Regions from separate parts of the Alkaliphilus crotonatoxidans genome, predicted to be linked through region 4. Evidence: riboswitches for the same ligand, from Rfam matches in the RefSeq annotation. Region 4 holds a riboswitch; each other region holds the start of a gene.

What was found. A riboswitch is a leader RNA that binds a small molecule or an ion and turns the genes downstream of it on or off. The one in region 4 is predicted to bind thiamine pyrophosphate.
Region 1: another riboswitch for thiamine pyrophosphate. It lies ahead of tnpA (IS200/IS605 family transposase); the one in region 4 lies ahead of thiD (bifunctional hydroxymethylpyrimidine kinase/phosphomethylpyrimidine kinase).
Region 2: another riboswitch for thiamine pyrophosphate. It lies ahead of thiC (phosphomethylpyrimidine synthase ThiC); the one in region 4 lies ahead of thiD (bifunctional hydroxymethylpyrimidine kinase/phosphomethylpyrimidine kinase).
Region 3: another riboswitch for thiamine pyrophosphate. It lies ahead of thiT (energy-coupled thiamine transporter ThiT); the one in region 4 lies ahead of thiD (bifunctional hydroxymethylpyrimidine kinase/phosphomethylpyrimidine kinase).

The regions. Positions count from the first base shown of each region.
Region 1 is NZ_BAAHXS010000005.1:47,670-55,931, reverse strand. Features, by position in the region: gene ACYQ1I_RS11465 (ABC transporter ATP-binding protein) at 1-75, shown strand, start outside; gene ACYQ1I_RS11460 (ABC transporter ATP-binding protein) at 62-772, shown strand; gene ACYQ1I_RS11455 (L-2-amino-thiazoline-4-carboxylic acid hydrolase) at 811-1,293, shown strand; gene ACYQ1I_RS11450 (hypothetical protein) at 1,515-2,246, shown strand; gene ACYQ1I_RS11445 (hypothetical protein) at 2,481-2,831, shown strand; partial or broken gene ACYQ1I_RS11440 (IS256 family transposase) at 3,725-4,774, opposite strand; gene ACYQ1I_RS11435 (PadR family transcriptional regulator) at 5,146-5,478, opposite strand; gene ACYQ1I_RS11430 (RDD family protein) at 5,490-6,299, opposite strand; TPP riboswitch at 6,589-6,702, shown strand; gene tnpA (IS200/IS605 family transposase) at 6,888-7,364, shown strand; gene thiW (energy coupling factor transporter S component ThiW) at 7,522-8,013, shown strand; gene thiM (hydroxyethylthiazole kinase) at 8,038-8,262, shown strand, end outside.
Region 2 is NZ_BAAHXS010000006.1:435,491-443,752, reverse strand. Features, by position in the region: gene trpB (tryptophan synthase subunit beta) at 135-1,337, opposite strand; gene thiC (phosphomethylpyrimidine synthase ThiC) at 2,067-3,380, opposite strand; TPP riboswitch at 3,499-3,610, opposite strand; gene ACYQ1I_RS14115 (GyrI-like domain-containing protein) at 3,698-4,549, opposite strand; gene ACYQ1I_RS14110 (TPM domain-containing protein) at 4,658-6,211, opposite strand; gene ACYQ1I_RS14105 (LemA family protein) at 6,224-6,772, opposite strand; gene ACYQ1I_RS14100 (toxic anion resistance protein) at 6,808-7,872, opposite strand; gene ACYQ1I_RS14095 (5-bromo-4-chloroindolyl phosphate hydrolysis family protein) at 7,889-8,262, opposite strand, start outside.
Region 3 is NZ_BAAHXS010000006.1:59,311-67,572, reverse strand. Features, by position in the region: gene ACYQ1I_RS12365 (DUF4153 domain-containing protein) at 1-180, opposite strand, end outside; gene gltB (glutamate synthase large subunit) at 307-4,863, opposite strand; TPP riboswitch at 5,215-5,309, shown strand; gene thiT (energy-coupled thiamine transporter ThiT) at 5,378-6,013, shown strand; gene ACYQ1I_RS12350 (MarR family winged helix-turn-helix transcriptional regulator) at 6,275-6,706, shown strand; gene ACYQ1I_RS12345 (ABC transporter ATP-binding protein) at 6,744-8,262, shown strand, end outside.
Region 4 is NZ_BAAHXS010000003.1:315,905-324,166, reverse strand. Features, by position in the region: gene htpG (molecular chaperone HtpG) at 48-1,928, opposite strand; TPP riboswitch at 2,226-2,322, shown strand; gene thiD (bifunctional hydroxymethylpyrimidine kinase/phosphomethylpyrimidine kinase) at 2,501-3,307, shown strand; gene ACYQ1I_RS02445 (nitroreductase family protein) at 3,442-3,942, opposite strand; gene ACYQ1I_RS02440 (DJ-1/PfpI family protein) at 3,982-4,587, opposite strand; gene ACYQ1I_RS02435 (FAD-dependent oxidoreductase) at 4,740-6,647, opposite strand; gene ACYQ1I_RS02430 (MerR family transcriptional regulator) at 6,774-7,580, opposite strand; gene ACYQ1I_RS02425 (GntR family transcriptional regulator) at 8,058-8,262, shown strand, end outside.

The sequences.
Region 1 (8,262 bases), on a different contig from region 4:
CCCCTGGAAATTGCCAATGATCCAAGGGTAATAGAAGCCTATTTGGGGGGAGAGAAGAATTATGCTGAAAATTAATCAACTCAATACCCATTATGGTAATATACATGCCCTAAAGGGAATTGATGTGGAGGTGAATCAGGGGGAAATTGTCTCTTTAATCGGGAGCAACGGAGCAGGAAAATCAACCACCCTGTTGACCATTGCGGGTCTGTTAAAGGCCTCAAGGGGGAAGATCACCTTTCAAGGGAAAGAGATTTCAAACATGGCCCCCCATGAAATTGTAAAGCTGGGAATCAGCCTGGCACCCGAAGGGCGGGAGGTCTTTCCTGGTCTGTCGGTATCTGAAAATCTACAGCTGGGGGCCTTTATTAAAAAAGATAAGAAAAAAATACAACATTCCTTTGAGCGGGTCTATGCGCTGTTTCCCAGGTTAAAGGAAAGACAAAATCAAGCGGCAGGCACCCTTTCGGGGGGAGAGCAGCAGATGCTGGCCATTGGAAGGGCCTTGATGTCAGAGCCCCAGCTATTAATGCTGGATGAACCTTCATTGGGGTTAGCTCCTAATATAGTTGCCATGATTTTTGAGCTGATCCGTTCGATAAACAAGCAGGGTACTACTATTATGCTGATTGAACAGAATGCCAATATGGCCCTGCAGGTAGCTCATCGGGCCTATGTATTGGAAACAGGGAAAATCACATTACAGGGTGACGCTAAAGAATTAAGCAATCACCAGCAGGTTAAAGAGGCATATTTGGGTCTTGTAACCTGAAGCATTTTAATTAAATCTGAAGGAAAAGAGGTTTTTAAATGATCAAAAATAATCCGACACCAAAAAATAAGGCGATAGAAGATTTAAGGGCTGCCTTTGAGCATCGGGCTACCTGGTTTTATCTTCTCATTGAGGAAGCCAAAAAGGAAGGCTTAAGCACAGATTTTGCAAGAAGGGCAATTTTTAACTGTGGCTGCTTCCATGGCCAGGTAAAGCTGCCCGAAACCGATGATTTAAAGGAATTTACCGAAGCCTTTGCCAACGAAAATGTAAAGGAAATCTTTGAAATGGATGTACAGGTTTCAGAGGAAGCCTTAAACATCGAATTTCACTATTGCCCTCTGGTGGCAGCCTGGCAAAAACTCACAGATGACGAAGAGCTCATTGCAGAGCTTTGTGATATTGCCATGGAGGGAGACAGAGGTATTGCCAATGAATTTGATGCCTTTGAATTCAATTTAGGCAAAACCATTGCCCAGGGCCATCATGTCTGTGAAGTCGCCTTTAAAAAGGTAAAATAACTGTTAAATTACCCCATAAAAAAAGATGATTTCTTAAAGGAATCGTCTTTTTTTATACCGTTAAGCCCTGCTATAGTCTACTGGGGCTAAAATACTAAATGTGGCCGATATTTCAAGGAATATAAAAAAATCCAGGGGGAGCAGTAATTTTACCAGCCCTAGTATATAATTAAAATAAGCAGTTTATCATAGCTGTCATTAAAAATGAAAGGAATTAGCGTATGAAGCCGTTGAATGATACCTATTACCTGGCAGAAAGTGCTTATATTCCCAAAAACCGTCGTAAAGAGTACATCCAATATTTGAAATTATATTATCTACCCAGGGTCGAAGCTTGGAAGCAGGGGGGCTTAATCAAAAACCAGGAAGTCTATCAATATCTTTTTAAAAATATTAAAAAGGGTAGCTTTTTATCATGGAATCATTTAAAGCTAATGGAATTAAACAACCGATCAGTAGCAGATCAGGTTATAGAAGAATTGGGAGGACTACCGAAATTTCAAGGAAAAGAGCTGATTCGTCGGGAGCTTTTGGTTAGTACACCCAACTCAAATTATCCAGAAGCCAGTCCCCAGGCCCGGCAGCGAAGTCTTCCCTTATTTTTCGCCATTGAATACGTTGATGTGTACCAGCCCCATCTTGATGAATTTAGACAAATCATGATCCACAACAATGGCCCTGCAATGAAGTACATTATGATGGAACGGAAATGGTGCTACAATTTTATTGCACTGGAAACAGTGGAAATATTTCGTCATAATCCACTGATCCCCGGGTGGAACCAGCTCCATGTCATTGGCCTGTATCCCGATGCCGTATTAAGCTACAAAAAAGACTTTGAAGCAGGCCTAAAGGAAGCCACTGGTATTTCCTTTGAAGAAAACTTCAATAGATTGAAGCAAATCCGAGCTATGCTCTATAAAACTGGGAATAAACGATTAAAGCTAACCTAAAAATGGCACCCTATTAAAATAAGATAAAGGAAAAATTCAATCGTCAACCTTTTGTGAACTACCACCACTTAAGGTGGAAGACTTCTTGGCAATTTGGGTTAAAAAATTTTAAAATTAATTTTGAAAAATGGTTGATTTTTTTCACTTAAATCTCTTTTTATATAATGTAAGACGAAACAAGTTGGCCAACAGGAAGAGTCTTACCAAAATAAAAAAATTAAAGGAGATGTTATTATGCCAGATGTAGGCGAAAGAAAATGGGTAGCTATTGAAATGACAAGAGGAGAGATGGAAGCAGAGGTTGGGGATATAAACACTGGAATATCTAGTATAGTAATTTCTATAGCTGGTCTTCTGATAGGAACAGTTTACACGTTAGCAGGTTCAATACTAGGTCTCATAGGTGCGGCCCAGGTAGCACGAGATACATTTTATAATAAATATAAAAATGAGCTTCTACAATGTCTTAATGAGCTTGAAACAGCAGATGACAATGCTGTGATACGTCTAGAACAACAATATAAATACCACGTTAAAGGTGGTTGGCTACCCCTTAACGAATTTAGGTTAGCAGTAGAAGAGTAATCGAGTAGGAGGTGGGTAAAATAATTACTCACCTCCTTCGATTTAATAGATCTTAATTATGGTAGAACCGTAGGCTGTACATGTAAATAAAAAGACTCACTAGGATAAAGGATAAAAATAAAACATATAGAAGATATTTATTTTCTCTAGTCTTTAAATAATTTTTATAATATATAAAACATACGGTAGGTATAAAAGTGATAGTAAAAATACTAAATGCAATTAAATTTGAATCCCATGCTAAGTATGCAAAGGATAATACATATGCTAAAAAGAACCAAGAATCTAAACTTTTTGTTTTGATAATATCAAATGGTTCAAAGATATAATCATTTTTCTTTGTAATATAGAGAAGTCGAGCGCAAACAAAAATTGCTAAGATAGTAGATATTAGTATGGGTAAATTATTTTTCAAAATAAAACCTCCTTTCACAGGTGAACATTAATTAAGCTTTAATACATGTTTTTACTAAAACATCACTTTTACCTTCATACTAATCATTAGTCTAACGATAACTATTTTTATTTTAACATTATTTTGATATACTGAATATAATTCAATGTAAATTTATCATCTTTCTATCGACAATTACTTATTTGTGGGTCTCCAATTCCATTCTATTCCTTCATGGTGAACAGGGTTCCAAATTAATCTCTAAAGTATAGCCCTAATATTGTTTTAAGCTTTTTAATTATATCTTTAAGGGAACTGGTTCCTACATACTAAAGGAAAGATTATATGGAAAGCGGACCTGTCAAGAAATTTGTGTAAAGTTATTGCCTAGTATCGTAGATGCTGGGTAATTCTGTCTTTAAATAATACCACTAGCTGATTTAGTACTTTTGCCCAATTCTGGACTGGTCGATCCCATGTTTTCTTAATATCGGTGACTCTAAGATAGACCAAACTTGAAGAGTGCTGTCTCACTGGGAAAGGCTCCTTTTCGATTGGTTACCTTCCTTAATTGGTTATGATAACTTTCTATGGTATTGGTTGTATAGATGATTTTTCTAATATGACTGGGATAGTTAAAGAGATTTTCTACCGATGCCCAGCTGTTTCTCTATACCGCTAACGCGGCAGCGTATTCTTTCCACTTAGTCTCAAAGTCTTGGAATAAGCTGTTAGCTTCATCTAAACTAACCGCTCGATAGACTCCTTTGATATCTTTAGCAAATTCAGCCCAGTGCTTACGGGGGATATATCTGGTGCTATTTCTCATGAGATGAACAATGCACCGTTGTTGGATTGCACTAGGATAGTTGGCTCCTATGGTTTCTTCTAGCCCTGGAAGTCCATCTAAAGAAATGAAGATTATGTCCTCTACACCACGGCTCTTGATTTCTTCTAGTATCTGTAGCCAGTGTCTACTGCTTTCATCTTCGGATAACCAAAATCCTAGAACATCTTTATGACCCTCTGGATCAATTCCTATCACGTTATAAAGGGCTTTCTGGCCTGTACCTGACTCTGTTTTTACTGGTGTGTACATGGCATCTACAAATACAAAGGGGTAGCACCTTTGTAGCGCTCTATTACGGAATTCTTTGATAAGGGGAATAATTTTGTCGGTAATCTTTGAAACTGTTTCATGGCTGATATCAAAGCCATAAATGTCTTGGATTGTGGCTTCAATATCTCTTTGAGATTGTCCTTTTGCGTACATAGCCAGGATTTTTTCTTCAATTCCTGCGACATCCTTCTGGCCTTTATTTGGAACATTAATCTGAGTATCTCCCAACTGACCGATCACGGTTTTGGTACTGTGACCATTACGGCGGTTACTGGTGGTCGCTTGATTGTTAGCATTTTTGGCGTAGCCAAGGTGATCATCCAGCTCTGCTTCGAGCATGGCCTCCAGGGTATCAGCAAACATGTCCTTAAGAGCCTCCTGAATGTCCAGGGCAGACTTGATCTCATAGTTTTGAAACAGATACTTCATTACTTCGTCAGAAGCGGGATTACGTTTTTTCTTAGCCATAGTGTAAGCCTCCATTTTGAATTAGGTAGATTATATCATAAATCTACTTTACACAAATAATCTTACACCCTCTGGAAAGCTTTGGTTATATAATGAAACTAAATCATTTCAGAGAAGTATATCCAACACAGTAGAACTAAATGAGATAACATTAAGATTTTATGTAAGAGCAAAAATATATGACGTATTAAAAGACAAGTTAGGTGGAAGGGACTCAGTATAATAACTTGACCCTTTATAGTTCTAGTGAAAATGGCAAGGCCAGCGTCTTGGAGGCGCTGGCCGGTAACAACCTCTTATAGAGCTAGAGCAGACCACCTATTTTACGGATGTTATAGGTGGTCATGATTCTGAACTTTAATTCCTAAAGAAGAAACACTGTTTACGATCCCTTCCCATTCCTTTAGCATTCGATTGAGATATTCTAAACCGGTTTTTGTAATGTGATAGTACTTTCTTGCAGGGCCATTCAAGGATTTTCTTTGGGTTATTTGGGTGTAACCCGTTGCGTTTAATCGACGAAGAATGGTATAGATTGACCCTTCGTAGACATCAGGGAAAAACTGTCGAATTGATTTCATAAGCTCGTATCCGTAAAGCTCCTCATCCTTCAGCTTATATAGAATACACATTTCCAGTACACCCTTTTTCATTTGCGTATCCATGATACAACCCCCTAAGCTTCCACCACAATGGTATCAGTCAGCATATCATGGAGCGCCTTATGTTCTTTGGTAAACAGAATCGTGAATAGTGAGATTAAGGGTACAACTGGAATGGAGTTTATGAGGAATTTACCTAAAAACTCACGGCTAAAAATAGAACCCCTTGTTATACTTGATGTATCTGAGCGGCACACCTTGATGTGCATAAGCTTCTTTCCAACAGTCTGGCCTTTGAAAATCAGGGCGGCCCCCAATGAATAGAACATATAGAATACAAGACCGAATATTGCAAAGGCAATTGATGTAGGGGTTGGCCTTCTACTAATTTGCTGAATGTTTTCTGCTCCATCTTCTGAAACCGATATTGTGTCATGGGGGTTTATATTAATAACTTCTTCCTGGGTGATTGTATATTCCTCAAAGCTGGCATATCCCAGATAGCTTAATGTTCCCACTAAGGGGGTTGGGTACAGAATTAAAATAACATAAGACAACATAGCACTTCCTAAAACAAATGTAATGACAAAGGCAGGAACTACGGCTATTATGGCATCAATAAAGTAAGCACATAACCTGCGCCCTGGATTAGAGATGTGTTTATCTAATGGCGTTACTTGCTTTTCCTCATGTAGTTCAAGAAGGGATTTTACTAAAAATGCAGGCGAGCCAAGCTCTACAGATATTTCATCATCGGTTTTTCCATCTTCTCTACCAGATACGAAAAAGCTTTCGTAATCAGTTAAAATATCCTTTATAGCATCAGGCGGAAGCTTCCCTTCAAGATTTTCTTTCAGCTCATTCAAGTATTCAAATTGTTTCATTAATCACTCCTCCTTACTACTTATTGAACAGTAGCCTTTTTCCTATTGTATCACGCTACTATTTAATAATCAATAGCCTATATCAATATGCAAAATTCAAATTGTTGTACTCCAAACCAAGCTTATTTAAAGATTTGACGAACTATATATCATTAAATTTCAATCTTTTACCTTATTATTCCACCTTAAATATCGTCGTTTTATTTAATTTCTATTTTATTGTCAACTCACCCCCAGTATGGTACCATGAAATTAAAGTATTTCATTTTTTTTAAAACTGAATAAGAATTGAAAGCACTGGGAGAGTTGGAAAGGCCAACTGAGAAAAAGACCCTGTAATGTCTTTGATCCCCATATACCTGATCTGGATCATGCCAGCGTAGGAAAGTGTATTTAAGAAGCATATTTTATCATGCGTCATTAAGCACAAATCTTGCAATGGGATTTGTGCTTATTTTTGTATATCGAAAACCCCCGGTTCTACCGGGGGTTCCAAAAAGCTTTAGCTATGAGCAGAAAAAATAACCTCCTTTTGTTAGAATAAAAAAGGTTCGCCAACCAATTTTAAAAACAAAAGGAGGATCCGAAGTGGATAAGAATAGTCTATCACATACTACCTGGAGTTGTAAATATCATGTAGTTTTTGCACCCAAATATAGAAGGCAGGCTATATATGGGAAGATCAAAACTGACATAGGAAAGATTCTAAGGAAGTTATGTGAGCAAAAAGGTGTAGAAATACTGGAGGCAACAGCCTGCGTGGATCATGTACATATGGTGATAGCAATACCACCCAAATATAGTGTTTCAAGTGTGATGGGGTATTTAAAAGGAAAAAGTTCACTAATGATATTTGATAGACATGCGAATTTGAAATACAAGTATGGAAATAGACATTTCTGGTGTAGAGGTTATTATGTGGACACGGTAGGACGCAATGAAAAAGCAATAAGAGAGTATGTGAAAAATCAAATACAAGAAGATATAGCTAATGATCAAATCAGCCTACAAGAATATATGGACCCGTTTACGGGAGAGCAAGTAAAGAAAGGCAAAAAGAAGTAAAGAGCTGCTTAAGCAGCAGCCCGTAAATGCAAGCAGTTGGCGAACCATTCAAAGAGCCTTAAGGCTCAAGCGAGTAACATGCCCTTCTAGGGCTGAGCAAACTACCCGCTGAGCGGGTAGTTTTGATTATTTAAAAATTCAAGTAAAGAGGTGAAGCATGAATCTAAAAAAATTGACTGCGGCGGCACTGTTAAGTGCCATGGGAACAGCCACTGCCCACCTGTTTTATATTCCAGTAGGGGCGGCCAGGTGTTTTCCCATACAGCATACCATTAACCTGCTGAGCGCCACCCTACTGGGGCCGGCCTATGGAACAGGGGTGGCCTTTACCATATCCTTGCTTCGGAATTTCATTGGTACAGGTTCGCTGCTGGCCTTTCCCGGCAGCATACTGGGGGTTTGGCTTGCTGCTGTATTTTATAAACGTAGAAAAAAACTCATCTGGGCCATGGCGGGGGAACTGGTGGGAACAGGTTTTTTGGGAGCCTTGGCGGCTTATCCCCTGGCCAACTATTTAATGGGGAACGAAGCAGCGCTATTTTTCTTTGTGGGGCCCTTTATGCTAAGCTCACTGGGAGGGGTAATCATTGGGTTTGTCCTCTTAAATCAGCTCAAGCGGTTGGGCCTGGAAAAGTACATGGAAGCATAAAAAATCATATTCAGGAGGTTAACTATGGAACTAAAGGAGCATTTAGGAGGACTTTTAAAAGCAGTAAGGGAAAAGAAGCCCCTGGTACATCACATTACCAATTATGTAACCGTAAACGACTGTGCCAACATTACCCTGGCTGTGGGGGCGGCGCCAGTCATGGCCGATGACCCGGGAGAGGTGGAGGAAATGGCAGCCCTGGCCCAGGCCCTGGTGTTGAACATTGGCACCCTGAATCAACGAACCGTT
Region 2 (8,262 bases), on a different contig from region 4:
CATACCATAAATTTAACATCCTGAAAACTTAGACTCTTATAATTAGATAGATTCCCCCTTGAAATCCTTGAAATATTTATCAAACCTGGAGACAAAGAATAGGTGCCTTGGCATTATAATTGATGCCTTTCATTTCATACCTTTTTGGGGACTTTACCCCCTAAATATTGGTGTACTGTATTCATATCCTTATCTCCCCTGCCCGATAAATTCACTACAATAATCTCCTCTTGCTTGGTTTGAGGCGCCAGCTTCATTAAATGGGCAATGGCATGGGCACTTTCAAGGGCTGGAATAATCCCTTCCTTCTGAGTTAGATACTGTAGTGCCTCCATAGCTTCATCATCCGTCACACTTTCATAAATCCCCCTTTTTGTCTCATGGAAAAAGGCGTGCTCCGGCCCTACACCGGGGTAATCAAGCCCTGATGAAATAGAGTGAACTGGCATAACCTGACCCTGTTGATCCTGCAACAAATAGGTCATCATACCATGGATCACTCCTACCGAACCCTTGGTGAGGGTAGCTGCATGTTCACTGGTATTGATTCCCTTCCCTGCTGCCTCTACCCCGATCAGCTTAACTGCTAATTCTTCCTTAAAGGGGTAAAAAAGTCCCATTGCATTGCTTCCGCCCCCTACGCAGGCAATCAAATAATCCGGCAAGCGCCCTTCCTTTTCAAGGATTTGTACCCTCACTTCGTCCCCAATAATTCGCTGAAAATCCCTAACGATGGTGGGATAGGGATGAGGCCCCACCACTGACCCAAGGAGATAAAAGGTGTCCTCTGAATTGACAATCCAGTCTTGAATGGCCTCATCAACGGCATCATTCAGGGTGGCGGTTCCTGAGGATACACTGTTAACTTTGGCCCCCAACAGCTCCATTTTTAATACATTCAAAGACTGCCGCACCACGTCCTCCTTTCCCATGTAGATCTCACAGGGTAAATCAAACATGGCACAAATGGTGGCAGTCGCCACCCCATGCTGGCCTGCTCCGGTCTCGGCAATAATTCGCTTTTTCCCCATTCTTTTTGCCAATAGCACTTGGCCAATGACATTATTAATTTTGTGAGCTCCTGTGTGATTTAAATCCTCCCTTTTTAAATAGACTTTCCCACCCCCCAGGGCTTTGGTCAGGTTTTGGGCATAGTATAGCGGTGTAGGCCTGCCGGAGTATTCCCTGACATAATATTGATATTCCTTGATAAATTCTACATCCTCTCTGGCAGCTAGGAATTCCTGCTCCAGATCATTTAAAGCATCCATCAGAGTTTCAGGTACGTACTGGCCGCCAAATCTACCGAATCTTATGGGTAATGTCTTTTTCTTCATTTTCTTTTCCTCCCTTATTCTATTTCTTTTTCTTAACTTTACCGATCGTCCACTATCTGTTTACTAATGACTAAAGGGTACTTCTCATTTCCAAGAGCTGACCGTCATATTTAAGTCATTTTGCCAAATCCCCCCTTTCTATATAATAAAAAAAGAGCATGCCATCCCTAAAAAAGGGACGGAATACTCTTTACTCCGCGGTACCACCCAAATTAGACAGTTACACCCATCTTCCTAAGCTCTTTGATACAAAAAAATAAACATTTCATCCTAATTATAGGACGAAATGTTATCATTCCGCGTTGCCACCTAGCTTAGACAGATGTAATCTATCTCACTTTTCCAGGTACGGAAAACAAAGCCTTGTTTTCGATACCCTGCCTCTATAACGTGAGGCCTACGGCTTCATGATACTCTCCATAAGGATTTCCCACTGCTTCTCCTGGAGCCATTCCATAAGCACCTTTGCATCAGGCTTCCACCATCCCCGACTCGCTTGGCCATCGCTGCTTATCTACTCTTTCCAGTCATCGAATTTGAACTTATTTTGTATGATTATACAGTATTCATTTAGGGGTGTCAATGGTTATTAATTAAAAATTTTAGTCCCTAAAACCCATTTCATTCTGAAAGGATCTTAGGGACCTTCTTGATACCAGGTTCAGGCGAGAGCTAATACCTAGCCTCTAAATTAAGGGGCTATCGTAGTCAAATTCCCCAATAGTGGTACTAGTCTTCTTCCCTTAATATGTTGATGTTTTTCCCTGCCATTACCTTGTTCATATTCCTCATGGCACACATTTTACCACACATCGTGCAGGTATCTTCGTGCTCTGGGGTCGATTCTTCCCTGTATCTTCTAGCCTTTTCAGGGTCGATTGCCAGTTCAAACATAGTATTCCAATCAAGGGCTTGCCTTGCCCTGCTCATTTTGTTATCCCATTCCCTGGCTCCCTTTATATCCTTCGCAATATCAGCAGCATGAGCCGCAATTTTGGCAGCAATAATTCCCTCCCTCATATCTTCAAGATTAGGCAGCCGTAAATGCTCAGCCGGGGTTACATAACATAAAAAATCGGCTCCATTGGCGGCGGCAACAGCTCCTCCAATGGCGCTGGTAATATGGTCATAGCCTGGTGCAACATCCGTCACCAGGGGCCCCAGCACATAGAAGGGGGCTCCATGGCAAAGCCTTTTTTCCAGCAGCATATTAGCGGCAATTTCATTCAGCGCCATATGGCCTGGCCCTTCAATCATAACCTGTACATTTTTTTCCCAGGCTCTTTTGGTAAGCTCTCCCAGGGTAATAAGCTCTTTAATTTGACTGGCATCAGTGGCATCATGTATGCTACCGGGCCGGCAGGCATCCCCCAGACTGATGGTAACATCATATTTGGCACAAATATCCAATACCTGATCATAGTATTCATAAAAGGGATTCTCTTTGTTATTTAATTCCATCCAGGCGTACAGTAATGAACCACCCCTGGAAACAATATTGGTCAGCCGAGGATTTCGCTTAAATACCCGGGCGGCTTCTCGATTGATTCCAGCATGGATTGTCATAAAGTCAATTCCGTCAATTGCGTGCTTTTCCACCACCTTAAGAAATTCTTCCGCTGTTATATCCTTTAACTCCTTATCGTAAAACCCCACTGCATCGTAAATAGGTACCGTTCCAATCATGGCCGGTGACAGATCAATCAAGGCCCGTCTAAATGCTTCGGTCTTACCATAGGAGCTTAAATCCATGATAGCCTCGGCCTTCATATCAATGGCTGTTTTAACCTTTTCCATTTCCATGTCTATGTTGACACAGTCTTTAGAAATTCCCAGGTTGACGTTGATTTTTGTCCTGAGGCCCTGGCCAACTCCCTCGGGGCTAAGGCCATGGTGGTTTTTGTTGGCAGGAATAACAATTTTACCTTCTGCCATCAGCTCTCGAAGAATTTCCACCTCCATTTGCTCCTTTTCTGCTACAATTGTCATCTCCTTTGTAACGATTCCCTTACGGGCTGCATCCATTTGGGTTGTGTAATTCATTTTGCCACTTCCTTTCAAGTTCATCTTAATCCTAACAGTTATGTTTTACTGTATAAAAAAACACCAACCCATAGGATTGGTGTTTAAAACATAAGCATATCAATATTTCTTCAACAGCATTATGCCAATAAACAACTCCCTACGCTAGTATTATCTAGTTCAGGTAATTAGGGTCAAAGAAATACGGTTCTTAATCTCAGCTGGCCATTCCAGCCCCCCTGTGCTTTTTAGTAATTATTTAATTTTACTCTTTTATACTAGCATAGTTGACTCTTATTTGCAATTGGCTTTAGATAGTTCTGTTATTGAAAAATGTACTATTTTACTGGAATCCAGATTTCCATATAGGAATCGTTCTGGGTTGGATCCTCACTGATATAAACTTCGAAGGAATCGCCCCCTGTGTGTTCGTAGCCGTTTGATGGAAACCATTCTGAAAAGATTTGCTTCCAAGCCCTACTGATACTATCGGGAACTGGGCCCCTCACTTCAAATACCGCCCATTTGGAGGCAGGCTGCATTAATACTTCAAAATCCTCCCCAGGCTTTAGGGTAGATTCCACTGCGATCCAGTAATCCATTTTGTTTTCTTCTGTATTATAGTCTGCACTTAGGCCCATTACTCCTTTGATTTCTCCATTGTTTAACCTTACCAGTTGTTCCACTGTGCCGTCTTGATTAAGCTGGTTCCAAAACCTGCTAATGGCTTCACCCATATCATCAAAGGAAACCGTCTGCTTTCTACCCACTACCTCAAAGCTTTCTTTTTCAACAATACGATACTTCATTGGTTCCGCTCCTTTCAAGTTTACCTGAATACTCAGGCGATTATAGGATTCCAGCCTTCCCTTGCCCCTTCGTGCTTCAGTGGGAGTAATTCCATGATGCTTACGAAAGGCTTTGGAAAAGGCCTCAGGAGTGTCATATCCATATTTAAGGGCTAGGTCAATCACCTTACAGTCCGAGCTGATCAACTCTTGGGCGGCCAGGGTCAGCCTGCGCCTTCTTACATATTCAGCCACTGTCATATCGGTTAAGATCATAAACAGCCGCTGAAAGTGAAAGCTCGAAAGGTGGGCCTGTCTAGCAATCCCTTCAATTGTAATTTCATCCTGCAGGTGATTTTCTATATAATCTATTGCCCTTTGTAAAGCCTCTACCATTGTCATATGCCTCACTCCTTGATTCCATTTTACCAATGAGTATTGTTGATTACCTGTCTTTTTGTGCGGTCGTTGGACTGGATTTGTTAATGATTTGTTTGAGGTTTTTTGCTATTATCGCTTTCTTCCTGCACCGCCGCCCCTAGTTGAGCCGCCGCCTCCAAAGGATCTGCCTCCACCGAAGGACCTTCCCCCGCCAAAGGAAGAACGGCCTGAGGATGGTCTACTGCTCCTGCTGGATGAGCTTGAGCCTCCAAATAGACTAGAGGTAGAACGACCGGCACCGCCCCCACGGGTTGAGCCACCACCACCGCTGCTGCTACCCCAGAAGCCCCCAGATCTGGGCTTGGGCGTAGTATTTCTTTGATTTGAGGTGGAGCGTCCGGCACCACCTCCCAGGCCTGCGTTACTGCCACCATTGGTTCTTCCTGTGTTATTACCAAAGGTTCTTGGGGGTCTGGGGGTCGTATTCCATCGACCATTATACCAGTAGCCTCCCCCTGGCGGTGGCGGGCCATAATGCCCCCAATAGCCCCCAGGACCATAGCGTCTAATTCGACGACGACTAAAGGGGTTAAAGGGAATTCCATATCTTCTTCTGTAATAGGCTCCTCGGGTTTGCGTAACCAGGACAATTATGATAATTAAGAAGAAAATCATAACAATAAAGGTAATAAAGCCGCCCCCCGAGCTATTTCCTGTCTGCGAAGGCTGCGGTTGATTGGGCTGCCCTGGTGTAGCTAAATTTTTGAGATGATTGTCAAAGAATCCATACAGGGCATTGGCAGTTTCCCCTGCCCCCTGATCATAATTTTGTCTGGCAAAATAGGGCTCAAGATTTGAATCAAGAATGTTTTGTACTCTATTACTGGTTAAGCTTCCTTCAATATCCCTTCCGGTCACCATCCAGTAATCGTCATCGCCTATTGACATCAGCAGCAGTACATCCCTGGGCCCTGCCCCGATATCATCAAACATACGATAGGCATAATCCTGGATATGCTCATTTCCGGTGGTATTGACTGTCATGACATAAACACCAGCACCCTTTGTCCTTTGATAGGCTGTACTTTCCTGATTGATCGAATTACTTGTGTCGTTTCCTATCACCTCGGCATGGTCAAAAACATAGCTCCCAACCCCTTGGGCCTCACCAATATTATCACTCCATGTACCACCCAGCACATCAATAAAGGCAGCGTAGACCTCTAGGGCTCCCCGGTCATAGTTCCCTACTGCAAAGTCGGGCTCCAGGTATTCACCAAGGATTTGTGAAATCTTACCACTGCTTAGGGTAGCCTCAAGGCCCCGCCCCTGAACCGCCCAGTAATCATCGTCTCCAATTGACATCACAATAAGCAGGCCATTATTTTTTGCTGCGTCTCCGATTTCCCAGCGGTTAAACAGCTCTGTGGCATATTCCTCCATAGAGACTCCCCCGGTAAAATCCACCGTAACCATTACAATCTGGGCACCATTTATTTGATTCAAAAGATTTCCGTTATAGATCATCAGCTCCTCAGAGGCTTTGTCAATAACATTGGCAAAATCATTAACGTAAAACTCTGTAGTGGCCTCGGGAAAGGCACCTTGCCCAAAGGTAAACAGCGTTAAGCATAGAGCAAAGATAATCGTACAAACAATAGGTTTAATGGTTTTTTTAATCATACATCCTCCTTACTACTCATATAGCTCAAGGGGAGCTACAGAAGTAACGATTTTTAAAATATTGGCAGGAAAGGCCTTTAGTTTCTTATTATAGGCTATGGCATATTCATTATAGCTGCTTCTTTCAATAATTAGCTGTCGGGAATTTATCTCCGCCAGGAATCCATTACGATAGCCCTGATCCCGATCCGACAGGGGCAATGGCTCCAAAGCCCTGTATAGCTCCTCAGATGAGAAAATAAGCTCCTGGACGGCATCATACTTAGTATCTGGGGTCTTAGCCTGAGACAAGGCCTCTCTTTTATCCATTACGGCTTGAATCCGGGCATCATCCTTTTCCAAATAACGGCCCGCCACCACCGTCAAATTATAGCATTCTGCCATAATGGCCTCTAAATCCTGCTGAATGCCTACACCATTCTGTTCTTCACCTAAGTAAAATATGCTTTCTGCCTGGGTCCTCAATTTGCCCATAGAGCTTCGAAAGCCAATCAAAATGGTAAAGATAACAATAATAGTCGTCAGAATTTGGGCATTTTTTCGTCTTTGAAAAAATTCCATACTATCTTCTCCTATTCCTTTATCGTTCTTATTCTCTATTGTTTATTCCTAAGCTCGGCCCCAATTTGCCCCAGGGCCGCCTCTGCCTTAAGTTTTTCTTCAGTACAGCTTTGCTGAACAGTTAAAAGGCTGTCTAGGGTTTCAATTAGGCTTTCATTGGTTTCCTTCAGAGTGTCTAAATCAACCCCCTCTTTATCCTCATAGTGTGTATTTTTCAAAGCCCGGGTGTTTTCAGTGAGGATTTGCCTGGTGGCATTGGCCATATTCCTCTGGGTATTTAAGGCCTCTCTGGAATGGGCCAGCCCCAGGGCCATCATCATTTGATTTTTCCATAGAGGAATGGTGTTAACCAAAGAGGATTGAATCTTATCGACAATGGCACTGTCACTGTTTTGTAACAGTCTTAGCTGGGGGCCCATCTGCCTGCTTACAGCCCTTGAAAGCTCCAAATCGTATAGCTTTTTATCAAATTGTTCACAAAGGGCGGCCAGCTGATGGGCTTCGTTAATGTCCTCCTGGGCTTCAGTTTTTTGAGCCCTTTCCTGAATTAGCGGCAGCTCCTCTGTTAGAACCTGTCTAAGCCTTTCTCGACCCGCCAGAATGTACATTGTCAATTCCTTATAATAGTCAAGGTTTTTTTTCTGCATTTTATTAAAAAGGGTTATATCCTTCATTAGGCTAATTCGCTGGGCCTCCAATATTTCTGCTATTTCATCTATATTCCTTTCCACCTCTCGATAACGATTCATTAAATCAAGCTTCTGCCTTTTAGTCCGATTAAACCAGCTAAAGACTCCCTTTGGACCCTGGTAGGCTGAAAAATCCTTCAAGGCTTCCAACAGCCTGGTAATCAGTTCTTCTACCCTGACCATAGCCTTGTTATGAACATGATCAAGGGCATTATCAGAGAAATCGGCAATTCTGCGCTGGACCCCACTACCATACTGTAAAATTTGTACTGAATCAGTAAAATCAATTTTCTGAACGTACTCCTTCACCATTGACTGTTCCTGGGATGTCAGCTCCTTAAATTCCTGATCCTGTTCTAAAGCGTTAAGAGGTGTTATTTTAGATTGGAAATAATTTTGATTATGATCCACTCCGCTCCCCCCTCATCTATTGTCTGTTTTGGAAGGGGTTCATCTCTAGTCCCTCCTGTTGAATCATTTTTTCCAATACTTCTATTTCTATCGTGGCATCCATGGCCTTATCTGAGTAAAGGTCATCCAGCATTCTATTAAAGGCCTCAGTGACCTTATCAAGAATTCCCGATATTTTTTCCATGGCATCGGCTACATGGCCCCCGCCGGCGGTCTGCTTTTCAAATTCAATATAATTTTTAATCAGCTTAATAGTTGTTGGCAGATAATAGTTAATTAGCTGTCTTACCTGTCGAACCTTGTTGGGGTGCTTTTCTATAAAGGTTAGTATTTTTCCTGATACCCCTTCTATTCCTTGTATTTTTTGTTTCATATCACTGTTTACAATTG
Region 3 (8,262 bases), on a different contig from region 4:
AAAAATCATGGCTAATCTTGTCAATATTTCATCAAGGGATTGCCTTTGGGGGTATTCCAGATGATTTAGATAGATTAGTACTGAAACTGTAAGGACAGCCATCAACAGCGCCCCTGGAAATCTCCTGATACCAATTAACAGCTTCTCTCCTATATTTTTAATTGATGCTTTAAGCTTCATTGTATCCCCTCAATCTTATTTAATATAGAAACTATCATCATTATATCATATTCACGATACCTCTGTTTAAGAAATATCCTCTCTGGGATTGTAATGCCCCACCTGTTTACAGATGGGGCTTATTGATTAAGATATGGATTTTTGAGAAGACATTGGTACGTTATTCAAATTCCCCTCACTACGGTCATCTAATGCCTTAAGAATTCTTTTGTACTCAACCGGAATCACCCTCCGGAGGCTTAATTTCAACTGATTCCATTGATCCAGCAGCTGAGCGGCCCTTTTACTGCCTGTGTACAAGTAATGCCGTTCAATCATTTTTTTGACCCTTTCCTCTTCCTGCTGCTGAAGATCCTCAATGGCAACCAGCTCTTGATTACACTTTGCTTCAAGGGTCTTTTTCTCATCTAATACATAGGCAATTCCCCCAGACATGCCGGCAGCAAAATTTCTGCCAATGGCACCTAAGATCACCACGTTGCCCCCCGTCATATATTCACAGCCATGATCGCCGATGGCCTCCACCACAGCATTGACACCACTGTTTCTCACACAGAACCGTTCCCCAGCGGCACCATTAATGTAAGCTTCACCTGAGGTGGCACCATAAAAGGAAACATTGCCTGCTATGATATTTTGAGAGGCTTCGAAGATTGAATCTGCCGGGGGACGCAGGATTATTTTCCCGCCAGACAGGCCCTTCCCAATAAAATCATTGGCATCACCCTCCAGCTCAAGGGTAATTCCCGCCGGAACAAAGGCTCCGAAGCTTTGTCCCGCTGATCCCTTAAAGCTCAGCCAAATGGTATCCTCCGGCAGGCCTTTTCCTCCATGATGGGCAGTAACAGCACTTCCCAGCAGGGTTCCCACAGCCCGGTTGGTGTTTTTAATCGGCAGGCTTAGCTTCACTTTTTTTTGTAATTGTACTGCCTCCATACATTCCTTTAATAAAATCTCTTGATCAAGGCTGTAACCAGAAAAACCCGATTGTTTTTTTATTGAATGAAGGGATTTCCCCCCTTTAAGGGGCGGAGAATAAAGCATGGCAGATAAATCTACATTTCTTGCCTTCCAGTTGGTAATGGTGCTTTTAACCTGCAGCTTATCCATTCTGCCAACCATCTCATCAACGGTTCTAAAGCCCATTCTGGCCATCCATTCCCTTAAATCCCTGGCAATGAACTGCATAAAATTAACCACGTGCTGGGGATCCCCTGCAAATTTCCTCCTTAAATCAGGGTTTTGAGTAGCAATTCCCACCGGACAGGTATCCTGATGACAGACCCGCATCATCAAGCATCCCAGGGCCACCATGATGCCCGTGGCAAAGCCAAATTCCTCTGCCCCCAAAAGGGCTGCTATAGCCACATCCTGACCCGTCATCAGCTTGCCGTCGGTCTCTAATACAATACGATCCCTTAAGCCATTTAAGAGCAGGGTTTGGTGAGTCTCGGCCAGTCCCAGCTCCCAGGGGAGACCTGCATGCTGTATGCTCGTTCGGGGGGAAGCCCCAGTCCCACCGTCGTAGCCGCTGATTAAAACCCCATTGCCGCCTGCCTTCACCACACCGGCGGCAACCGTACCCACCCCCACCTCTGAAACCAGCTTTACACTGATATTGGCCCGGGGATTAGCATTTCTTAAATCGTAAATCAGCTGGGCCAGGTCTTCAATCGAATAGATGTCATGATGAGGCGGTGGGGATATGAGGCCGATTCCAGGTGTGGCATACCGCACCCGGGCGATCCAGGGATACACCTTTTTCCCCGGCAGCTGTCCCCCTTCCCCCGGCTTGGCCCCCTGGGCAATTTTAATCTGAATTTCTCTGGCATGTAAAAGGTATTCACTGGTTACCCCAAACCGCCCCGAAGCCACCTGTTTGATGGCGCTGGAACTGGAATTCCCCTTTTCATCGGATTGAAAGCGCCGCGGGTCCTCGCCCCCTTCCCCCGTGTTGCTCTTGCCACCAATACGATTCATGGCAATGGCAATGGTTTCGTGGGCCTCCTGGCTTAAGGAGCCATAGGACATGGCCCCGGCCTTAAAACGTCGAACAATCCTTTCAACAGTCTCAACCTCCTCCAGGGGCAGGGCCTCCTCTTTACATTTCATTTCCAGCATTCCCCTTAAGGTAGTGACTCTTTGAGACTCTTCGTGGATGAGCCAGGCATACTCCCGGTACAGCTGATAGTCATTTTCCCTGCAGGCCCGCTGTAGGCGAAAGATGGTATCTGGATTATATAAATGATATTCACCATCCCTTCTCCATTTATAAAACCCGCCTGCCTCCAGTCCTTTTCCTCTTTCTGCCTCATTAAAGGCCTTTTCATGCTTCATGGCTGCCTCCCGTGCAATTTCCTCCATCCCAATTCCTTCAATTCTTGAGGCGGTTCCGGTAAAATATTTTGAAATAACCTCCTTATTCAATCCGACGGCTTCGAAAATTTGGGCACCAATATAGCTTTGCATGGTCGATATGCCCATTTTAGATAATATCTTAATAATGCCTGCATGAATGGCCTTCAGATAATTCCTCTGGGCTGTCTTTAAGCCCATTGCCGGCAATAATTTTTGATCGTGCAATCCCCGCAGGGTTTCAAAGGCCATATAGGGATTAACAGCATTACATCCGTACCCCAGAAGCAGTCCAAAGTGGTGAACCTCCCGAACCTCGCCGGATTCTACAATCAAACTTACCCTGGTTCTTTTTTTCCTACGAATCAGATGGTGATGCAGCCCCGAAAGGGCTAGCAGGGATGGAATAGGAGCCATTGATTGGCTAACTCCCCGATCTGATAAAATAATCAGATTCTGGCCCTCGTCAATGGCTCCTTCGGCCTGGCTAAACAACCTTTTCAGGGAACCCTCAAGGCCCGACGCCCCTTCGGCAACCGGGTAGAGCATGGAAAGGGTAATGGCACTGAAGCCCCTCTCCTTTATATTCCTCAGCTTTTCTAAATCTTCATTAGACAAGCAGGGGCTTTCCAGCTGAATTCTTCTACAGCCCTCCGGCCCAGCTTCCAATAGATTTCCCTCTGTTCCCAGGCTGGTGACGGTGGAGGTAATAATTTTTTCCCGAAGGGCATCAATGGGAGGGTTCGTTACCTGGGCAAAAAGCTGCTTAAAATAGTTAAACAGACTTTGGGGCCTTTCCGAAAGCACCGCCAGGGGTGTATCCATCCCCATTGAGCCGATGGGCTCTTCTCCATCCCTGGCCATGGGCAACAGGTTCATCCTCAAATCCTCTGTAGTATAGCCGAATACCTTCTGCCGCTCCAATAGCCCCAGAGGCTCTTGTCGCTTTATATCAACAGTTGCTAAGCTTTTCAATGGAATCAAATTATTCCTTATCCATTCCCCATAGGGAGCGGTGGCGGCAACCTGCTGCTTGATTTTTTCATCATGAACAATTTCTCCTGCTATGGTATCTACCAGAAGCATTTTCCCCGGTGAAAGACGTCCCTTTTCTACAATGGTGTGGCTGGGAAGCTCTAAAGCTCCCACCTCGGATGACAAAATCACCCGCCCCTCCTTCGTAACATAATATCGAGCCGGCCTTAGGCCATTTCTATCCAGTACCGCACCAACCCTGGCGCCATCGGTAAAGGCAATGGCAGCGGGGCCGTCCCAGGGCTCCATTAAACAACTGTGGTATTCATAAAAGGCCCTTTTATCAGAATCCATCTCTCCCGTCAGGGTGCCCCAGGGTTCAGGTATGGTCATCATGATCCCTTGGGCCAGGGAACGGCCAGATAAATATAACAGCTCCAGGCAATTATCCAGCATGGCCGAGTCGCTCCCTTCGGTGTTAATAACCGGTAGCACCTTTTGAAGACTCTCTCCAAAAACCGTTGACATCAGGCTTGATTCCCTTGCCTTCATCCAATTGATATTTCCCCTTAGGGTATTGATTTCCCCGTTATGGATTAAATAACGGTTAGGATGGGCCCGGCTCCAGGTAGGAAAGGTATTGGTGCTGAAGCGGGAATGGACCAAAACAATGGCACTGGTCAGGTCCTTTTCAGATAAGTCTGGATAAAAGCTCCTTAACTGAGTGGCCGTAAGCATTCCCTTATAAACGATGGTTTGGGAGGACAAGCTGCAAATATAAAAATATTGATGGGCCTCTGGAGCTATATACTCAATTCTTTTTTCTGCCAGCCTTCTGACGATATACAATTTCCTTTCAAAATCAATGTTGACCTTTAAGTCTTCCGATTTTCGAACAAAAAACTGCATTATCCAGGGCATTGACTCTCTTGCTGTCTTTCCCAGGTATTTCGCCTCTATCGGTACCTTTCGCCAGCCGATCAAGCCCAGCCCCTCCTCACAGACAACAGACTCTAATATCGATTTGCATTTTTCTGCCGTCTCCTGATGGGGTGGCATAAAAACCATTCCCACACCATACTGTCCTGCTTCCGGCAGAGAAAGCTCTTTTCCGCAAACCCGTTTAAAGAAAACATCTGGAATTTGCAGCAGAATTCCAGCACCATCCCCCGTATCTTCTTCGCTGCCCTGACCTCCTCGATGGTTCAGATTTTCAAGTATGGTGAGGGCATCCCTCACATTCCCATGGGATTTTATTCCCTTCACATGGGCGATAAAGCCAATGCCACATGCATCATGCTCCCTTTCAGGGTCATAAAGCCCCTGGGCGGGAGGTAAACCATAAGTCCCCATAACATTCGTCCCCCTTGTCAATTTTTAGTTCAGCAGAGCATTGCCCTGCAATGATTTAGTCATTTACGTCTGTCCACAAAATATTTTCTAGAATATTTCGACTATTAAATTAATGTATTCAGTATTATATCATTTTTATAGAATTATTCAATAGATAAAATTGCATTTTTCTTAATTTTCTATATTTTTTGAAAATGTTATCGTTTTCATTTTCTAGCTATTTTACGTAGGCCTATGGGATAAATAGGAGGACTAAGATGTTATTTAGGTTAAACCATAGGGCTGTAATGAAATAAATAGCTTTTTATAAATCATTTGTATTTTATTGAGAATATGTTATAATTAAAATAAAAATATCGCTAGGGGTGCCATTGGCTGAGAGGAGCTTGTCCAACCCTTCGAACCTGTAGGTTAATACCTGCGTAGGGAAGCATTTCAACGTCTATTTAACGTGAAAGGATTTCCTTTCACGTTTTTTGCATCCAAGCGATGGAAGAAAGGATGAATTTTTTACATGTTTGCAAAGCTATTAGAATTAAAACCGGTAACCTGGGCAATCCTGCTGGCCCTTATGGGCAGCGCAGGCCTTCTTATTTATCTTGGAAAAAACCGTAAAAATACTACCTTCAATACAAGAATTATTGTTTACGGCAGCCTTTGTATTGCCCTTTCCTTTGTATTATCCTATATTAGACTCTATCGCTTTCCCCAGGGAGGCAGTATTACTCCCGCCAGTATGCTGCCCATGTTTATTTTTGCAGTGATATTCGGGCCTATTCCCGGTATTATCGCCGGCTTTGCCTATGGCTTTCTACAATTGATTCAAGACCCCTATGTCATTCATTGGGCCCAATTATTTCTCGATTATCCCCTGGCCTTTGGTGCCATGGGCCTGGCAGGGCTTTACCGTAAAAACTTGAGCATTGCCTGCTTAATTGGAGGATTTGGAAGGTTTGTCATGAGCTTTTTATCTGGAGCCATTTTTTTCGCAGATTACGCCCCCGAGGGGATGAATGTCTTTCTATATTCCTTGATCTATAACGGTACCGTTATGGGGGCCGATACCTTACTTTGTCTTGTAATTACTCTAATTCCTCAATTTAATACTGTTTTCAGGCAATTAAAAGGGCAGGCTGAAGTAAAGGCATAATTTATGCCCAAGGCAGACCAGCATCTGGAATCAATCCTGGATGCTGGTTTTTTTATATAAATTTAAGATTTAAAGGGTTGTATGGAGGGACCTAGCAGGGGTATACTACAATTATGTTTCGTATTCAAAAATATTTTAATGCAAAATAAATTGAATCAACAGATTTTTTTCTGCCCGTTGGGTTTAAATCCCTGTGAACCGTTGTTCAGCTTGCATTAAAATAATATAGTTTACATCATAATATTGTCAGGAGGCCAAAGCGTGATTAACGATACGGGAAGAAAAATATTCTATTTATTGAGGGATATTGATTATTTGATTAAGGATAGCATGAAGCATACCTTCAATAAAGGCGGTTTAACGGCTCCTCAGGTGATGGTATTGGCCAACTTAAGTAAAAATGGGCCCATGAAGATCAGTGAATTAAGCCGGGCATTGGGCCTATCCAACAGCACCATTTCCGGCATTGTAGACAGATTGGAAAAAAACAATTATGTACTACGTACAAGAGGCCAGGATGATCGCCGTGTGGTACAGGTTTCTATTGTTAAAGAATCAGAGGAAAAATTTCAGGCTACCTTCCATGAAAAATTGGAAAAAAAATTTAGTGATAAATTTCTACAAACTGATGAAAAGAACCTCAAACAGATTGTAGAGGGCCTTGAATCCCTAAAGGCTTTATTACAGAAATAGTATAAGGCTAACTTTTATACTGACAGGAGAGGATATCATGAAAAAATTATTAAAATATTTAAGGCCTTATGGATCATGGATTGCAGCAGTTTTAGGCCTCATACTGCTGCAATCCATTTCCGAGCTGTTTCTACCAACTCTGTTGGCTGATATCGTAGATGTCGGCATTGTTACCGGCAATACAGGATATATTCTGCGGATTGGAACAATTATGCTATTGGTGGCTGCCGGTGGTGTTCTCTGTGCTATCCTGGCCAGTTACCTGTCTTCAAAAATTGCAACGGGCTTCGGCAGGGACCTTAGAAACATGATTTTCACTAAGGTAGAGGACTTCTCCCTACAGGAATTTGACAAAATCGGGACAGCTACCCTGATTACAAGAACAACCAATGATGTCACTCAGATTCAACAGGTTCTGATGGTTATGCTTCGTCTAATGGTCAGTGCCCCCTTGATGGCCGTCGGCGGAATGATCATGGCCGTCTCTAAAAACCAATCCCTTTCTGTTGTGATTGTGGTGGTCATTCCCCTGCTGGCGGCAGTCATAGGGTTGGTGGCAGCCAAGGGGGTACCGTTGTTTAAGTCGATGCAGGTGAAGCTGGACAAGTTAAATTTAGTGCTTCGGGAAAACTTGACCGGTATTCGTGTTATTAGAGCCTTTAATCAGGTGGATTACGAAAAAAGGCGCTTTAACGAAGCCAATACAGATCTAACGGACACCGCTATTCGAGTCAATAAAATTATGGCCGCCCTAATGCCCTCCATCATGATTATCATGAACTTTACCACCATTGCCATTATGTGGCTGGGCAGCAATCTTATCAATCAGGGCCAGCTCCTGGTAGGAGACCTGATGGCCTTTATTCAATATGTGATGCTGATGATGTACTCACTTATTATGGTTTCCATGATGTTTGTTCTCATCCCCAGGGCTTCGGCTTCTATTCAACGGATTAATGAGGTATTGGAAACGAAAAAAGAAATCATGGATCCAGAAAAGCCAGCTACACACAGCAATCAAAGGGGCTTTGTAGAATTTAGAGACGTTAGCTTCACCTATCCCGGCGCTGAACAGCCTGCCCTTCAAAATATTAGCTTTTGTGCAGGCCCTGGGGAAGTAACCGCCATTATTGGTGGAACAGGATCAGGTAAATCCACCCTCATCAATTTGATTCCCCGTTTTTATGATGTCAGCCAGGGAAGTATATTGGTGAACGGCATTGATATTCGAGATATGACCCAGAAGGAACTTCGTAATAAAATTGGATTTGTTCCCCAGAAAGCTGTCCTGTTCAGCGGCTCGATTGCAGAAAATATCCGCTTCGGCAAGGAAGACGCCAGCCATGGTGCTGTTGAAGCAGCTGCTCGGGTGGCCCAGGCATCGGACTTCATTCAAAATATGAAGGAAGGCTATGACTCTCCCATCTCCCAGGGAGGCACCAATGTTTCAGGGGGGCAAAAACAGCGTCTTTCCATTGCCAGGGCCTTGGTTCGAAGGCCGGAGGTTTATATCTTTGATGATAGTTTTTCTGCCCTTGACTTTAAAACCGATGCAA
Region 4 (8,262 bases):
TCAATAGCAGGCCCCGACGATTTTCATTAGTCGGAACCTGCTATAGCTTATTTCATGATTTTGCAAATGTTATTGGTAAAGGCCACCGGGTCGTTAATGGGAAGTCCTTCAATTAACAGAGCCTGGTCATACAGCAGGCTGGTATAGAGCTTCAGCTTTTCCTGATCCTTTTCGTAGGCATCCTTTAGAGATTGAAATACCTCATGGTTAATATTGATTTCCAATACCTTTTCGGCCTTTATATTTTCACTATTGGGCATGGCATTTAAAACCTTCTCCATTTCAATGGTCAGGTCTCCCTCATTAGACAGGCAAACCGGATGGCTCTTAAGCTTTTTAGAGACCTTTACAGCCTTTACCTTATCCGCCAGAATATCCTTCATGGAATCAAAAAGACCCTGATAGTTTTTAGCCTCTTCTTCTACAGCCTTTTGGTTTTCATCGGCCTCAAAGCCTAAGTCGCCGCTGGAAACTGATTTAAATTCCTTTTCTTTATAATTCATCAGCATTCTAATGGCAAATTCGTCAACATCATCAATAAAATATAGAATTTCGTATCCCTTATCTGAAACCAGCTCAATTTGAGGCAGTTTTTCAATTCGTTCGTAGGATTCACCGGCAGCATAATAAATATACTTTTGATCCTCCGGCATTCTGCTGACATATTCATCTAATGTAACCAGCTTCTTTTCCTTAGAGGAATAGAACATCAACAGGTCCTGTAGGGTTTCCTTCTCACTTCCAAAGTTGTTGTAGACACCAAATTTAAGCTGTCTTCCAAAGGATTCATAGAACTTTTCATATTTGTCTCGTTCTTCCTTCATCAGGCTTAAGAGACCGCTCTTAATTTTACTTTTGATGTTTTTGGCAATCAGCTTTAATTGACGATCATGCTGCAGCATTTCTCGGGAAATGTTTAATGATAAGTCCTCGGAATCGACCATTCCCTTGACAAAGCTGAAGTAGTCCGGCAATAGATCAGGGCACTTATTCATGATTAATACCCCACTGGAATACAGCTCTAGCCCCTTTTCATATTCCTTAGTGTAGTAATCGAAGGGGGTTTTTTCTGGTATAAATAAAATTGAGTTGTATCTTACAGCCCCGTCAACGCTAATGTGGATATGCTTAAGGGGTTTGTCATAGCCATAATGCTTGTCTGCATAAAATCTTTCATAATCCTCCTGGGTAAGCTCGCTTTTGTTCTTTCTCCAGATGGGCACCATACTGTTAAGGACCTGCTCTTCAATGTAGTCCTCATATTCATCCTCAGTGCCCTCCTTTAATCTGGTATTTTTCATATCCATTTTAATGGGATACCTGATGAAGTCGGAATACTTTTTAACAATGCTCTTCAGCCGATATTCTTCTAAATACTCATCATAGCTTTCATCCTCGGTATTCTCTTTAATCTTTAAAATGATATCAGTTCCGACGGACTCCTTTTCCCAGGGCTCAATGGTATAGCCATCGGCCCCGTGGGATTCCCATTTATAGGCCTGGTCTCCATCTAATGCCCTACTGATAACCGTAACGGTTTCTGCCACCATGAAGGCTGAATAGAAGCCAACGCCAAACTGGCCAATGATTTCGTGACCATCTTTAATTTCCGTTGCCTTTTTAAAGGCCAGGGAACCGCTCTTGGCAATTACCCCTAGGTTATCCTCCAATTCTTCCTTGAGCATACCAATACCTGTATCAGAAATCTTTAATACTCGATTTTCCTTGTCTGCGAAAATCTTAATGTAATAATTTTCAGGATTGAAGCTTATGTTTTCGTCAGTCAAGGCTCGATAATAGATTTTATCAATGGCATCACTGGCATTGGAAATAAGCTCCCTTAAAAATATTTCCTTGTGGGTGTAAATTGAGTTAATCATCATATCCAGCAGTCTTTTGGATTCTGCCTTAAATTGTTTCTTTGCCAAAATAACCCCTCTCCCTTCATTTTATTTCTTTTAATTCTAAAGGCTCGTCCCACTCCTATATATGTAAACAGTACCTTACTCAAGGAATTCTGTATGGGATTTTTGCCCTCTTTGTGTTAGCACTCTCGTTTAATGAGTGCTAATTTCCATAGTCTTTATATATCATATTCTTTATTCTGTGTCAATACCTCCATTTAGGTTATTGGGTAAGCTTCTTGTACAAAAAGGAAGAATAATCGTTTTATTAAGTTGATTGATTGACGACGGCTTTTTTTCTGTGCTACAATTAAATAAAAAATCTATTTGCGGGGGGACCATTTGGTTGAGAAGGTAAAACCTGACCCTTTGAACCTGTCAGCTAATACTGGCGTAGGGAAGCAGATCATTCATGTTGATTGAATTATGGGTGCTTCTGATATTAAGAAAGCACCTTTTTTTATTATCTACCTTCCGTACTAGATTCAACAAAAGTAGTCCTTTAAATCTATAAGGAACGCTCTATTCTTGAGTCAATACTTATTGATTAAGGGTTAAATGATCTCCTGCAATATTAATGAAAGTGAGGGAGCAATATGAAAAAAGTATTAACGATAGCCGGCTCAGATTGCAGCGGCGGTGCAGGCATACAGGCGGACCTGAAGACCTTTTCGGCCCATGGTGTCTTTGGAATGAGTGTGATTGTATCGGTTGTGGCTGAAAATACCAGCCGGGTCATTGATATTCAGGATGTAACGCCAGATATGATTGAAAAGCAGATTGACGCTGTATTTGAGGATATTGAGGTGGATGCAGTGAAGATTGGCATGCTTTCTCAGCCGGCCTGTATGATGGCTGTGGCTAAGAAACTTAGGCAATACCATCCTGCCAATGTAGTGATTGACCCGGTAATGTATGCAAAAAATGGTTGCCCCCTTATGGACCCTGATGCCATCGATACTTTGATTGCCGAGATTATCCCCCTGGCGGATTTGCTGACACCCAATATCCCAGAGGCTGAGAAGATTTCAGGCCTTCAAATTAATAATGTAGCTGAAATGGAGCAAGCAGCCAAAAAAATCTACGAAATGGGGGCTAAAAGTGTACTGGTAAAGGGCGGCCATGCCCTAGGGGATGCCCTGGATGTACTATATGACGGTGATCAATATATCCATTTTAGTGCCGAAAGAATCGATACCAAGAACACCCATGGCACCGGCTGCACCTATTCCTCTGCCATAGCCTCTAATTTAGCCCTGGGTATGGATTTACAAGGGGCTGTAAAGCATGGTAAGGACTATGTTACAACGGCCATCAGGCATTCCCTTTCCATCGGTAAAGGCTGCGGGCCCACCCACCATTTTTACAAGCTTTATCAAAGGGGATTAAATCGACCCATTTAAGACTGAATTGTTGTAATATAAAAGGCCCCAACCGTTGGGGCCTTTTTAATTGTTTGTATATATAAATTAAGGCATTCTTTAAATTTGCTTTGAACACTTGATTAATTTCCTCTGTTCCTAACACCACTCCTTGACTACCACTTCTCGTAATGAATTTTAGATTGGTCATATCTGTTCTCTGGCTTCCTTTCTTCGGCCGGATACCCAATGGATATAATGGAAAGGGGGATGACTGCTTCGGGCAGGGATAGGATTTTTTGAACTGCCTTGACCCGATCCTCAGTGGGATGCACCCCCAGCCAAACGGCCCCCAGCCCCAGATGCTGAGCCATCAATAGGATATTTTGGGTGGCGGCCGCACAGTCCTGTACCCAGTAACCGCCATATTTTTCTTTTTCGGTATCACCACAAACTACAATGGCCACTGAGGCATCCTTAAGCATTTTTGAATAGGGATGAACCTCCATGATTTGGTTAAAGCACCCCTTATCCCGCACAACAACAAATTCCCAGGGCTGCCCGTTCCCTGCCGAGGGGGCCGCCATGGCTGCCCTTAGCAGTTCCCTGACCTTTTCCGCTGAAACCTCTTCATTTGTGTATTTTCTAATGCTTCTTCTTTCAAATATTTCCTTCATAGGGTCCTCCTTAAATTATATATTTTTATATCAGCGACTTTATTGTCTGCCTTCCTTTATACAAAAGGGATCAAAATCAGCATTTTCATTCCATATGTATTCTATATCTTGGGCAATCTCTTTTGATGTCGCCTTTCCATGGCGGTCTGCAACAAAGCCCAGCGTCATATCAATTCCTGCCGAAACCCCCGATGAGGTATAATATCTACTATCCGCCACCCACCGGGCTTCATAGACCCATTTCACCTTGTCGTTAAGGGAAGTCACCCAATCATAGGCCTTTTTGTTGGTGGTTGCCCTGACTCCATTAAGCAGCCCTGTTTGGGCTAAAAGGGCTGTCCCGGTACAAACCGTCAGACAATAGGCGGCTTCATCTGCTAAAGTCTTTAACAGATCAATCACCTTCTTCTGATGAACTAGTCCCCTGGTTCCTAATCCCCCTGGTATGAGGAGAATTCCGCCAGGCTTAATTGCTGTGGCCCCTTCCGTTACAACGGTAATTTTTTGCCTGCTGACAATCTGCCCTCCATTTAAGGAAAACAATCGTATTTGATATTGTTCCATTAGCCTTCCAATGACCTCCACAGGGCCAAATACATCCAGGGTTTCAAAATCATCAAATAAAAAAATATTAACATCTATCATGATCGCCCCTCCCTTCCATTCTATTATCATTCTTTTTTTCTTATTATATCCAATAGATGGGAAAAGTCAAATTAAAGCATCAACCATAAAATTACAAAAAAAGAGCGCCCCGCCCTAGATTTTATCATCTATTCTGAGACACCCTTTTTTGATTATTTTTTTAAAGCTTCACTGGCAGCATAGGCCCCGCCAAGTCTTCCTGACGTAAAGGCATAGCCTATTCCAACTCCGTTTCCGACATAGGTATCGTTGAACAATACACCCTCTGATTCAAGCCCTACGGCATACAGGCCTTTAATTGGTACTCGCTGTTGGTTTAATACCTGGAATTTCGTATTAACCAATAAGCCACCAACAGAGCCCAGGTTATTAACCTCTGCAATGATGGCATAATAGGGACCTTCCCCCATGGGAATCAAGTATTCAGAGGCTTTACCAAATTCGGAATCAACTCCTGTTTTAACGGCCTCTTCGTATTGATTAAAGGTTTCTGTAAATACTGCCACATCCATTCCTGCATTTTCGGCCAATTCTTCTATGGTATTCCCTTTAAAGCCATGGCCCTTCTCCACCATGGCATCAAAAACCTGACCGGCATTGACCCAGGGGTGATCTAAGGTAAATTGCTCTGCAAAGTCAGCATAGAACTCGGGGGGCATACCGGGCAGCTTCGGTGCCTTTACACCATTCATCCCCTCTTCCATCAGAGCTTCGAGCTGAGATTGAGAAACGATTACATAATGATATGGGCCATGGAAGGCGCTGGTGTTGGCCGCAGCCACCGCAGTTAAGGTGTAGGCTTCATCTCTGAATCTGGCCCCTGAGGTGCCCACATTCATAAAGTTTGGTAAATAGGTTAGCATCAGGGGATAGCTTGCTTCAAAGGAATCAAACTGTTTTTTCAAGTCATTGGTAGCCCTGGCCAGGGTCTGATGAAGCATTTGACCGCCAAAATTATCCGGCACCTTGGCCCCCACTTCCCATGACATGATTAAGCCTTCTCCAACGTTTTGTCCCAGACCGCCATTAACTCCCTCAAAGCCAAAATGTTCCTTGACCATTTCGGCGTTGGCAGCATAGCCACCGGTTGCCATAATAACACTTCTACCGGTAATTTCAAGGGTTGTGCCGTCAGATTTCTTTGCAATCACGCCTACCACTTCACCAGCTTCATTGGTTATTAGCTCCTTGGCGGTGGTTTCTGTAATCACCTGTCCTCCTCCAGCTTCAACGGAATCGGCCAGCATTTCCCTCAGGGTAGGCTGACGGGTTTCATAGGGGGGCAATACGTGAAGCTGCTCTCCCATGTAATTAAGAAATTGAGTAGTGTATCCCTTTTCAGCCAACCAATCGTAGGTTTCTCCTGACTTCACCACATATTGCCTGATGGCCGCAGCATCCACCCGCCAGTGATTGTTTTCAATCCAATGGGCGATCTCCTCTTCTGCATCAACCTCTACTCCATTTTCAACGGCAACAGATGAATTATAGAACTTACCGGCCCAGGATAAATTACTGGCACCGCCAATAACACCTGTCTTTTCAATAATAATTACCTTCGCCCCTTCATCGGCCGCTGCTATAGCCGCCGATACGCCGGAGGCCCCTGCCCCCACTACGATAACATCGGCTTCCAGCTGCTCTGTTTTTCCTTCACCTGTTTTGGGGGCACTTTCTTTTTTAAAGGCATCGACATTTCCTCCCGCCTGTACAATGGCAGCTTCAACGGCTGTTAGCATGGCTTCGCTAGAAATGGTTGCTCCACTGACTGCATCAATAGCCAGGGATTGGGTTTCCAATATCTGCTCCTTGATTCTCTCAAGGGCCTGATCCCCCAATCCTTCTGTTTCTGACTGGCTGATGATCTGAATATCAATTATTTCTGTTTCACTCAGGGTCACTGCTATTTTTACATCGCCTCCGTGTCCCTTGGCCTCTGCCGAATAGGTACCTGGCTCCATTGTGCCGGCTGTTTCCTGGGTACAGCCTCCCAGCAGAGAAACCACTAACACCAGGGCCAGGGCCAACAGTAATGGTTTACTGATTTTTGTCCTTTTCATTATTCATCCTCCTTATTAGATCAGGTATAAATCCTTATACAAAAAAATTGTAAACCCTGGTGCAGCACCAGGGTCAAGGATGTTTGTTAAAAAACAAATAAAAATATGCAAATTAGATATAACAATCTAAATGGGTATATTTACCTCTAAATAGGAATTGTTTTTGTCTTTAGTCTTTTCTGTTAAAATGATTTTACCGATAACGTCTCCCTTAATCGTATAGCTCTTTCTTTTAATAAAATCCAGCATAAACTGAACGGAGTTCCTGGTGAGATAATCCTCTTGACGAGTTCGAATTACCGAGGTTAGATAGGTGTTGGGGGCGATGTATTCAACATTTTTATCTATTTCCAAATCAAAATGTTCTACTTCCTCCTCGGAAATGGCCAGGCCCCAGCTATAGTCAAAGGTCTCGCCCTGGGACAATAGCGCCTTTTTTTCAATTCTAAAGGAATAAAAGGTATAGGGCAAAGCCTCCATCCATGCATTAACTATTTTATGCAGATGGTCATCCTGCAATAATATGTTTTTATTGGTCTGCTTTAGTCTGTATATACCCGGTAGCTCCTTGATCTTACATTGATTTAATAAGGTCTCCATTTGGTCAAAATCATCATTAATTTCCTTCATCTTATTTAAAAGCAGGGTCTTACTTTTTATTTCTTCCTCCAATTGAAGGGCGGCTTCCTTGATATGATCAATAATTCTTTCCAAGGGGGCCTCTTTTGTCAAGGCCGCTGCCTCTGGCAGGGGGATCTGTATACTCCTATACCATCTGCTCATCAGCAGACTTCTGGCATCTAAATCACTAAAATATCGATAATTGTTTTTATGGTCTTTTATTGGTGTAATAATACCATATTTCTCATATAGCCTTATGGTATCAACAGTGACCCCCAGCAGAGAGGCGAATTCACCGATGGAATATTTCATTATTTACACCTCCTTGTAATTGCCTTTATATAGATTATAACAGATATAAACAATAATCAATCTCTCAAAGAGGTTAAATAGGTTATAAATGCTTTGACTCATTTCTCCGACAAGGCTTGTTTTAATAAGGTAACTTGACCAAGCAACTTTTTCATTACCGTAAACACCTCGCTATGTATAAATTAATTTATCACAATGCCGGTTAAAACTGCAGGCCCTTACCGGCCCGATAATTCTGGGAAAATCTATTTTTTACCAACAATAACCTTTTTCATTATAACTCATATTCCCCCTGAATAAAAGATAAAAGCCTATTCAATTCCCATCTGAGATTAATCACAGCAATAGCCCTTAAAAATAAGTGTTGGCGGTACATTCAATGGTTTTTCTTTGAAAAAGCTGATATAATATAAACTACAGAACTCATAATATATATGGAAAGTCGGTGATACGATGGGAAAAATCAGTTTTTTATACTTGCAAATATATAATGAAATGAAGGAAAAAATAGAAAGCGGAGAATGGAAGGAAGGTATGAAGCTGCCCACTGAGCATGAGCTTATAGATACCTTCAGCGTTAGCAGAGACACCATCAGAAAGGCTTTACAAAAGCTGACTAATGATGGTTATATATACAGACAGGCTGGAGCAGGAACCTTTGTAAAAAATATAAAATCAAGAT